DNA from 2 places in the Pseudomonas sp. SP16.1 genome. Region 1 is predicted to be linked to the other one. Evidence: predicted binding sites of a transcription regulator. Region 1 holds the regulator's gene; the other holds the start of a gene.

Region 1 (5,449 bases):
CGCCGAGATGCTCGCCGCCGAGGCGCTGAAGATCATGGAGGACCACAAGATCAGCGCCCTGGTGGTGGTCGACGAGCAGGACAAACCGGTCGGCGCGCTGAACATGCACGACCTGCTGCGCGCGGGGGTGATGTGATGAACGATCTGCTGCAGCGTGCGCGCGCGGTCAAACTGGCGATCTTCGACGTCGACGGCGTGCTCACCGACGGCCGCCTGTACTTCCTCGAAGACGGCAGCGAATTCAAGACCTTCAACACCCTCGACGGTCACGGCATCAAGATGCTGATCGCCTCCGGGGTGCGCACCGCCATCATCAGCGGGCGCAAGACCCCGGTGGTCGAGCGCCGCGCGAACAACCTCGGCATCCAGCACCTGTTCCAGGGCCGCGAGGACAAACTCGTAGTGCTCGACGGCCTGCTCGCCGAACTCGACCTCAGCTACGAACAGGTCGCCTACCTGGGCGACGATCTGCCGGACCTGCCGGTGATCCGCCGGGTCGGACTGGGCATGGCCGTGGCCAGCGCCGATCCCTTCGTGCGCCAGCATGCCCATGGCACCACCCAGGCGCGCGGCGGCGATGGCGCCGCGCGGGAATTCTGCGAACTGATCATGCGCGCCCAAGGCACGCTGGATGCGGCCCAGACCGCCTACCTGTAGAGCATCCCATGCCGCGTAAAGCCCTCAACTACCTGATCTTCGCCCTGATCGCCGTCCTTGTCGCGGCGCTCGGCTACTGGAACATCGCCCCCAACGGCGACCGCCAGGCGCAATCGACGGACAGCGACAACGCCATCGACTTCTATGTCATCGGCGCGCGCACCGTGCAGTTCCAGGACGACGGCAAGCTGCACTACCGCATGAGCGCGGACAAGCTCGAGCACGTCAAGGCCAGCGACGTCACCCTGGTCAGCCAGCCGAAGCTGGACCTGTACCGCGGCAGCGACCTGCCGTGGAAGGTCACCAGCCAGCGTGCCGAGGTCTCCCCCGGCGGCGTCGAGGTGGAACTGATCGACGACGTGCGCATCGCCCGCACCGACGCCAAGGGCCGCCCGACCATCATCACCAGCAGCCGCATGACCGTGATTCCCGACAAGGAATATGCGCAGACCCAGCAAGCCGTTAGAATCGTCGCGGCCAACGGGGTGACCACGGCACAAGGAATGAAAGCGTATTTGAACGACGGCAGGATGCTCCTGCAGTCCAACGTAAGAGGCCAGCATGAGGTTCGTTAACACCCTCCCCCTGATTCTCAGCCTAGGCGCCGCATTGGGAAGCGCGGCTGCCTGGGCACTGCCATCGGATCGCGAGCAGCCGATCCGCATCCAGGCCGATAGCGCCGAACTGGACGACAAGCAGGGCGTGGCGGTCTACCGCGGTGACGTGATCATCACCCAGGGCACCCTGAAGATCACTGGAGACACAGTGACCATCACCCAGACCGCCAGCGGCGACATCGACGTGTTCACCTCGGTGGGCAAACCGGCCTATTACGAGCAGAAGCCGGCGGTGGACAAGGAAATCGTCAAGGCCTACGGCCTGACCATCCAGTACTTCTCCAGCAACGAGCGCATCGTGCTGATCGATCAGGCCAAGGTGATCCAGGAAGGCAACACCTTCGAAGGCGAGAAGATCGTCTACGACACCCAGCGCCAGATCGTCAACGCCGGCCGCGCCACCGGCACCAACGTCAGCGTGCCGCGCCCGCGCATCGACATGGTCATCCAGCCGAAGAACAAACCCGCGGATCAGCAGGCAGAGCAGTAATGGCCATTCTCAAAGCCCAACACCTGGCGAAGAGCTACAAGGGGCGCCAGGTCGTGCGCGACGTCAGCCTGAGCATCGAGAGCGGGCAGATCGTCGGCCTGCTCGGCCCCAACGGCGCCGGCAAGACCACCTGCTTCTACATGATCGTCGGCCTGGTACGCGCCGACCAGGGCCGCGTGCGCATCGACGATCTCGACGTCAGCCACCAGCCCATGCACGGCCGCGCCCGCGCCGGCATCGGCTACCTACCGCAGGAGGCCTCGATCTTCCGCAAACTGTCGGTGGCCGACAACATCATGGCCATCCTTGAGACACGCAAGAACCTGGATCGCGCCGGCCGCCAGGCGGAGCTGGAGAACCTGCTGCAGGAGTTCCATATCCACCATATCGCCGACAGCCTCGGCATGAGCCTGTCCGGCGGCGAACGCCGCCGCGTGGAAATCGCCCGCGCGCTGGCCACCAACCCCAAGTTCATCCTGCTCGACGAACCCTTCGCCGGCGTCGACCCGATCTCGGTGGGCGATATCAAGCAGATCATTCACCACCTCAAGACCAAGGGCATCGGCATCCTGATCACCGATCACAACGTGCGCGAAACCCTGGATATCTGCGAAACCGCCTATATCGTCAACGACGGGCAGCTGATCGCCGAGGGCGATGCCGAGACCATTCTCGCCAACCAGACGGTCAAAGAGGTTTACCTGGGCCACGAATTCCGCCTGTAGGTCGCCCGCTATTTCACTACAGAAATATGGCAACCCCTAGGCAAAGCCGAGAAATTCAGGCATATAATTTGCTTCCTGGTGGCGCCGCGGCGCCCTGTAGTGGAAGGCGTAAACCGCCGGTGAATTAAGGTCTGCAATGAAACCATCGCTAGTCCTCAAGATGGGCCAGCAGCTGACGATGACGCCGCAGCTGCAACAGGCTATCCGCCTCCTCCAACTGTCGACCCTGGACCTGCAACAGGAAATCCAGGAGGCACTGGAGTCCAACCCCATGCTCGAGCGCCAGGAAGACGGCGACGACTTCGACAACAGCGATCCCATGGCCGACGGCGCGGAGAGCGCCGCGCCGACGCCGAGCAAGGAAGACAGCTACCAGGAAAGCGCTCCGACGGTCGACAACCTGGAAGACGGCGAGTGGAACGAGCGCATCCCCAACGAGCTGCCGGTCGACACCGCCTGGGAAGACGTCTACCAGACCAGCGCCAGCAGTCTGCCGAGCAATGACGACGACGAGTGGGACTTCACCACCCGCACCTCCAGCGGTGAGAGCCTGCAGAGCCACCTGCTCTGGCAACTCAACCTGGCGCCGATGTCGGACAAGGACCGGCTGATCGCCGCCACCCTGATCGACTGCATCAATAACGACGGCTATCTGGAAGAAACCCTCGAGGAAGTCACCGACTCCTTCGACCCCGAACTGGACATCGAACTGGACGAAGTGGAAGTGGTGCTGCACCGCATCCAGCAGTTCGAGCCGGCCGGCATCGGCGCCCGCGATCTGCGCGAGTGCCTGCTGCTGCAACTGCGCCAGCTGCCGGCGAGCACGCCCTGGCTGAGCGAGGCCCAGCGCCTGGTCGGCGATTACCTGGAGCTGCTCGGCAGCCGCGACTACGCCCAGCTGATGCGGCGCATGAAGCTCAAGGAAGACGAGCTCAAGCAGGTCATCGAACTGATCCAGCGCCTCAATCCCCGTCCCGGCTCGCAGATCGAATCCAGCGAGCCGGAATACGTAGTGCCCGACGTCATCGTACGCAAGCACAACGACCGCTGGCTGGTGGAGCTGAACCAGGAGGCCATGCCGCGCCTGCGGGTCAACCCGCAGTATGCCGGCTTCGTCAAACGCGCCGACTCCAGTGCCGACAACACCTTCATGCGCAACCAGTTGCAGGAGGCGCGCTGGTTCATCAAGAGCCTGCAGAGCCGCAACGAGACGCTGATGAAGGTCGCCACGCAGATCGTCGAGCACCAGCGCGGTTTCCTCGACTATGGCGACGAGGCGATGAAGCCGCTGGTCCTGCATGACATCGCCGAGGCGGTGGGCATGCACGAGTCGACCATCTCGCGGGTCACCACGCAGAAATTCATGCACACCCCGCGCGGCATTTACGAGCTGAAATACTTCTTCTCCAGCCACGTCAGCACCGCCGAAGGCGGCGAATGCTCGTCCACCGCGATCCGCGCCATCATCAAGAAACTGGTCGCCGCAGAAAACGCGAAAAAGCCGTTGAGCGACAGCAAGATCGCTGGTTTACTGGAGGCACAAGGCATCCAAGTCGCCCGTCGGACGGTCGCCAAATACCGCGAATCCCTCGGCATAGCGCCCTCCAGCGAACGCAAGCGACTGATGTGACCCAGATCAGCTGGAAGCGGGGGCTTCCAGGCCAAAGTGTTCCGGTGGCGGGTCGCCCAAGACCCGTCTCTTACACAAGGCAACAAGGAGAAAGCGGTATGCAAGTCAACATCAGTGGACATCAGCTGGATGTGACCGACGCCCTGCGTGACTATGTCGGCGAGAAACTGGGCCGACTGGAACGCCACTTCGACAAGATCACCAACGTTCAGGTGACCATGGAGGTCGAAAAGCTCAAGCAAAAGATCGAAGCCACTCTGCACGTCGCCGGCGGTGAGGTCGTCGCCAACGCCGAACACCAGGACATGTACGCCGCCATCGATCTGTTGGCCGACAAACTCGACCGTCAACTCATCAAGCACAAGGAAAAGCAGCTCGAACGCCTGCAAGGCGCCACGGCCCGCTGACATTCCCCATCCATGATCCGACTTGAAAACATCCTGACCCCCGGCCGTTCCCTGGTGAACGTGCCGGGTGGCAGCAAGAAGCGCGTGCTCGAGCAGATCGCCAATCTGGTGGCGCGCGATCTGCCCGACCTCGACGCGCAGGACATCTTCGAAAGCCTCATCGCCCGCGAGAAACTCGGCTCCACCGGTTTCGGCAACGGCATCGCCATTCCCCACTGCCGCCTGGCCGGCTGCACCGCGCCGATCAGCGCGGTGCTGCGCCTGGACAGCGCGGTGGACTTCGACGCCATCGACGGCGCCCCGGTCGACCTGCTGTTCGTCCTGCTGGTGCCGGAAGCGGCCACCGACGCCCACCTCGAACTGCTGCGCCAGATCGCCAGCATGCTCGATCGCCAGGACGTGCGCGAACGCCTGCGCCAGGCCCCGGTCGGTGAAGATCTCTATCAGGTGGTCGTGGACATCCAGAACGGTCGATAAACATGCGCCTGATCATCGTCAGCGGCCGCTCCGGCTCGGGCAAGAGCACCGCCCTCGATGTGCTTGAGGACAACGGTTTCTACTGCATCGACAACCTGCCCGCCGGTCTGTTGCCAGACTTGGCGGAACGCGCCCTGCTCAACACCGAGATGCTGCTGCCGCAAGTGGCGGTATCCATCGACGCGCGCAACCTGCAGAGCCATCTGCGGCGCTTCCCCGAGCTGCTGGAGCAGGTGCGCCAACGCAACATCCACTGCGATGTGCTCTACCTCGACGCCGACGACGAAACGCTGCTCAAGCGCTTTTCGGAAACCCGCCGGCGCCACCCGCTGACCGACGAGCACCGCTCGCTGGCCGAGGCCATCGCCGACGAAACCCAGGTGCTGGCGCCCATCGTCGATCTCGCCGACCTGAAGATCGACACCACCCACCTCAACCTTTATCAG
Region 2 (5,449 bases), 1.5 Mb from region 1:
CCGTATTGGTCGGCGGCAGGTTGATGCTCTCGGCGGCGGTGCCGTCCGGCGGCTGGTTGGTGAACACCGTGTTGCCGTTGGCGTCGGTGTACTTGTAGATCTGTGCGGCCGCCGGCAGGGCCAGGCCGAGCAGCAGGCAAGCGAGTAGCGGGCGCATGGCCGGTCTCCTCTGGGTGATGCCGCTAAGCCTTGCACCGGCAAGGCGTGCTGGCAAGCGCCGCGCTGATGCGTTGTGATGCGTGAGATGAAAGCGGCGTTCTGTAGGGTATCGCGGGGCCGCCTAGGTGTGCGCAGCAATGCCTCGCCCTGTTTTTGGATTGTCGGTGCGCGCGGTGGACCCTGCGGAGCCAAAACTGCTGCGCTGTGACGCACAAGATGAAAGCGGAGGCGGCATTCCCCATCGGAGCCGGCGCATGCGAGCCGTAGGGTGTGCTGTGCGCACCAAATAAAGCGCGGTGATGCTCGATGGTGCGCGCAGCGCACCCTGCCGGCCAAGGCCGCTGGATGTGCGGTGCATAAGAAAGCCCCGCCAGGCAGGGCCGGGCGGGGCTTCGAAGCGCACCGCACAGGGCGGCGCGAGTCTGGCTTAGACGCTGTAGTACAGGTCGTATTCCAGCGGGTGCACGAAGGTGCGCACCTTGATTTCTTCTTCGCTCTTCAGCTCGATGTAGGCATCGATGAAGTCGTCGGAGAACACGCCGCCCTTGGTCAGGAACGCGCGGCCCTTGTCCAGCTCTTCCAGGGCTTCTTTCAGGCTGCCGCACACCTGCGGGATCAGCTTGCCTTCTTCCGGCGGCAGGTCGTACAGGTTCTTGTCGGCGGCATCGCCCGGGTGGATCTTGTTCTGGATGCCGTCCAGGCCGGCCATCAGCAGCGCGGCGAAGCACAGGTAGGGGTTGGCCGCCGGGTCCGGGAAGCGCGCTTCGATGCGGCGGGCTTTCGGGCTGGAAACGTAGGGAATGCGGATCGAGGCGGAGCGGTTACGGGCCGAGTAGGCCAGCATGACCGGTGCTTCGAAGCCCGGAACCAGACGCTTGTAGGAGTTGGTCGACGGGTTGGTGAAGCCGTTCAGGGCCTTACCGTGCTTGATGATGCCGCCGATGAAGTACAGGGCGGTCTCGGACAGACCGGCATAGCCTTCGCCAGCGAAGGTGTTCTTGCCGTCCTTGGAGATCGACATGTGCACGTGCATGCCCGAACCGTTGTCGCCGTACAGCGGCTTCGGCATGAAGGTAGCGGTCTTGCCGTAGGCGTCGGCGACGTTGTGCACGCAGTACTTCAGGGTCTGGACTTCGTCAGCCTTGGCCACCAGGGTATTGAACTTCACGCCGATTTCGTTCTGACCGGCAGTGGCCACTTCGTGGTGGTGCACTTCGACGACCAGGCCCATCTCTTCCATGGCGTTGCACATGGCGGTACGGATTTCGTGGTCGTGGTCGCACGGCGGAACCGGGAAGTAACCGCCCTTGACGGCCGGACGGTGGCCCTTGTTGCCGCCTTCGACATCCTGGTCGGTCATCCAGGAGCCCTGCTCGGAGTAGATCTTGAACATCGAGCCGGAAATGTCGGACTTGAACTTCACTTCGTCGAAGATGAAGAACTCGGGCTCCGGACCGACGAACACGGTGTCGCCGATGCCGGTGGTCTTGAGGAATTCCTCGGCGCGCTTGGCGATCGAGCGCGGGTCGCGGTCGTAGCCTTGCATGGTGCTCGGCTCGATGATGTCGCAGACCAGGATCAGGGTCGGCTCTTCGGTGAACGGATCCAGTACGGCGGTCTCGTCGACCGGCATCAGGATCATGTCGGAGGCTTCGATGCCTTTCCAGCCATGGATGGACGAGCCATCGAACATCTTGCCGTGCTCGAAGAAATCTTCGTCCAGGGCGTCACGGGCCGGCATGGTCACGTGGTGCTGCTTGCCCTTGGTATCGGTGAAGCGCAGGTCTACCCACTTCACGTCGTGTTCTTTGATCAGTTGAACAGCCTTAGACATGTTGTCCTCCAGATGGAAAAGGCTCGCTTCGTGGAGCCCCGATATGTGCGGTGAAGCCCGGCGGGATAGTCCTCCAGGGCAACCTGCCTCACAAGGGAGCAAATTGCATGCCAGTGCCCCGGAATGGACGAATGCCCGGAAACTCAGGCGCCGCGCCGCCTGCAGGACGATGGCGTCGAGATATTTGCACCAATTAAGGGCTTGTAAATAAGCGATTGACCCAATTTGGTGCGGTCTATGCGGGGTGCAGTATTTTTGGTCAAAGCTTGAACAATTTCCGCTATAATCCGCGCCCCTGTTTTTCCGTCGCCTCCTCGGGCGCTTTATTCATGAAGCTGATCGTCAAAGTTTTCCCGGAAATCACCATCAAGAGTCGCCCGGTGCGCAAGCAGTTCATCCGCCAGTTGGGGAAGAACATCCGCACCGTGCTGCGCGATCTCGATCCCGAGTTGCGGGTGACCGGTGTCTGGGACAACCTCGAGGTGGAGACCGACCTGGACGATCCCAAGCTGCTCGCCGAGATGACCGAGCGCCTGCGCAACACGCCGGGTATCGGCCTGTTCCTCGAGGTCAACGAATACCCGCTGGGCGATCTGGACGACATCACCGAGCACTGCAAGCGTCACTACGCCGACCAGCTGCCGGGCAAGATCTTCGCCGTGCGCTGCAAGCGTGGCGGCAAGCATCCTTTCAGCTCCATCGACGTCGAGCGCCATGTCGGCTCGCGCCTGCGCCAGGAATGCGGCGCCGCCGGCATCGACCTGAAGAAGCCGCAGGTCGAGGTACGCATGGAGATCCGCGACCAGCGTCTGTTCGTGGTGCACAACCGCCACGAAGGCCTGGGTGGCTACCCGCTCGGCTCGCTGGAGCAGACCCTGGTGCTGATGAGCGGCGGCTTCGACTCCACAGTCGCCGCTTATCAGATGATGCGTCGCGGCCTGGTCAGCCACTTCTGCTTCTTCAACCTCGGCGGCCGCGCCCACGAGCTGGGCGTGATGGAAGTGGCGCACTATCTGTGGCAGAAGTTCGGCCGTTCGCAGCGCGTGCTGTTCGTCAGCGTGCCGTTCGAGGAAGTGGTCGGCGAGATCCTCTCCAAGGTCGACAACAGCCAGATGGGCGTGATCCTCAAGCGCATGATGCTGCGCGCCGCCACCCGCGTCGCCGAACGCCTGGAGATCGAGGCGCTGGTCACCGGCGAGGCGATCAGCCAGGTCTCCAGCCAGACCCTGACCAACCTGGCGGTGATCGACGCGGCCACCGACATGCTGGTGATGCGCCCGCTGATCGCCAGCCACAAGCAGGACATCATCGACACCGCCACGCGCATCGGCACCGCCGAGTTCGCCAAGCACATGCCCGAGTACTGCGGGGTGATCTCGGTCAACCCGACCACCCGCGCCCGTGGCTATCGCATCGAGAAGGAAGAAGCGCAGTTCGACATGGCGGTGCTCGACCGTGCCCTGGAGCGTGCCACCCAGTTGCCCATCGACAGGGTGATCGACGAGCTGGGCAAGGACGTGCAGGTCGAGATCGTCTCCGAGGCGCTGGCCGGGCAAATCGTCCTCGACATCCGCCACCCCGATGCCGCCGAGGACGAGCCGCTCACGGTGCCCGGCGTCGAGGTGCAGACGCTGCCGTTCTATGCGTTGAACAACAAGTTCAAGGAACTGGATGAGAATCGCCAGTACCTGCTGTATTGCGACAAGGGCGTGATGAGCCGCCTGCATGCCCACCACCTGCTGAGCGAGGGGCATGCCAATGTGCGCGTTTATCGTCCGGCATAGAACGCCGGGGTTGAATGGCGGGAGTATCCGCCATCGCCCTCCCGACCGATCAGCCCGCTGATCGCGTTTTCTTCATATTCGTCGTCCAGGCTGGGCGACACACCGAATCCTCTGATCGAGATACACACAGTGATCGAAAATCTGCGCAACATCGCCATCATCGCCCACGTCGACCATGGCAAGACCACCCTCGTCGACAAGCTCCTGCGCCTGTCCGGCACCCTCGACCGCAAAGAAGCGGAGAACGAGCGCGTGATGGACTCCAACGATCAGGAAAAAGAGCGCGGCATCACCATCCTGGCCAAGAACACCGCGCTGAAGTGGGGCGACTACAACATCAACATCGTCGACACCCCCGGGCACGCCGACTTCGGCGGTGAAGTCGAGCGCGTGATGAGCATGGTCGATTCCGTGCTGCTGGTGGTCGACGCCCAGGACGGCCCGATGCCGCAGACCCGTTTCGTCACCCAGAAGGCGTTCAAGGCCGGCCTGCGCCCGATCGTCGTGGTGAACAAGATCGACCGTCCCGGCGCGCGTCCGGACTGGGTCATCGACCAGATCTTCGACCTGTTCGACAACCTCGGCGCCACCGACGAGCAGCTGGACTTCCCGATCGTCTACGCCAGTGCCCTGAACGGCATCGCCGGCCTCGACCACGAGAACATGGACGACAACATGGATGCCCTGTTCCAGGCCATCGTCGACCACGTGCCGGCACCGGTCGTCGACGTCGACGGCCCGTTCCAGATGCAGATCTCCCAGCTCGACTACAACAGCTTCCTCGGCGTGATCGGCATCGGCCGCATCGCCCGCGGCACCATCAAGGCCAACACGCCGGTCACCGCCATCGGCGCCGACGGCAAGAAGCGCAACGGCCGTATCCTCAAGATCATGGGTCACTCCGGCCTGCAGCGCGTCGAAGTCCCGGAAGCCACTGCCGGCGACATCGTCTGCGTATCGGGCATGGACGAGCTGTACATCTCCGACACCCTGTGCGACCAGAACAACGTCGAGGCCCTGCCGCCGCTGACCGTCGACCAGCCGACCGTGAGCATGACCTTCCAGGTCAACGACTCGCCGTTCGCCGGCAAGGAAGGCAAGTTCGTCACCAGCCGCAACATCAAGGACCGTCTGGAAAAGGAACTGCTGCACAACGTCGCCCTGCGCGTCGAGCCGGGCGACAGCCCGGAGAAGTTCAAGGTCTCCGGGCGTGGCGAGCTGCACCTGTCGGTGCTGATCGAGACCATGCGTCGCGAAGGCTTCGAGCTGGCCGTCGGCCGTCCGGAAGTGGTGATCATCGAGAACGAGGCCGGCGAGAAGCAGGAGCCGTACGAGAACGTCACCATCGACATCGAAGAACAGCACCAGGGTTCGGTGATGGAGCAGATGGGCCTGCGCAAGGGCGATCTGACCAACATGGTTCCCGACGGCAAGGGTCGTATCCGCCTGGAATACACCATCCCGGCGCGCGGCCTGATCGGCTTCCGTAACAACTTCCTGACCCTGACCTCGGGCAGCGGCATCCTCACCTCGACCTTCAGCCACTACGGTGCGATCAAGGCCGGCGAAGTCAGCAACCGGCAGAACGGCGTGCTGGTCTCCATGGCCACCGGCACCGCGCTGACCTACTCGCTGGAGACCCTGCAGGCACGCGGCAAGCTGTTCCTCGAGC

Evidence for each region. Region 1 encodes sigma-54, which starts transcription at its own class of promoters, with help from an activator protein. Its sites were predicted from a motif close to ANTGGCATNNANNTTGCTNT; they were not measured.
Region 2: the regulator sigma-54 is predicted to act here: its motif matches at 2,089-2,108, upstream of glnA (glutamate--ammonia ligase).

Annotation. Positions count from the first base shown of each region.
Region 1 is NZ_JBQYFZ010000001.1:3,431,505-3,436,953, forward strand. It holds gene ACUTAF_RS16400 (KpsF/GutQ family sugar-phosphate isomerase) at 1-136, shown strand, start outside; gene ACUTAF_RS16405 (KdsC family phosphatase) at 136-657, shown strand; gene lptC (LPS export ABC transporter periplasmic protein LptC) at 666-1,232, shown strand; gene lptA (lipopolysaccharide transport periplasmic protein LptA) at 1,219-1,764, shown strand; gene lptB (LPS export ABC transporter ATP-binding protein) at 1,764-2,489, shown strand; gene ACUTAF_RS16425 (RNA polymerase factor sigma-54) at 2,626-4,119, shown strand; gene hpf (ribosome hibernation-promoting factor, HPF/YfiA family) at 4,218-4,526, shown strand; gene ptsN (PTS IIA-like nitrogen regulatory protein PtsN) at 4,539-5,003, shown strand; gene rapZ (RNase adapter RapZ) at 5,006-5,449, shown strand, end outside.
Region 2 is NZ_JBQYFZ010000001.1:4,900,375-4,905,823, forward strand. It holds gene ACUTAF_RS23150 (DUF4124 domain-containing protein) at 1-157, opposite strand, end outside; gene glnA (glutamate--ammonia ligase) at 587-1,993, opposite strand; gene thiI (tRNA uracil 4-sulfurtransferase ThiI) at 2,323-3,777, shown strand; gene typA (translational GTPase TypA) at 3,907-5,449, shown strand, end outside.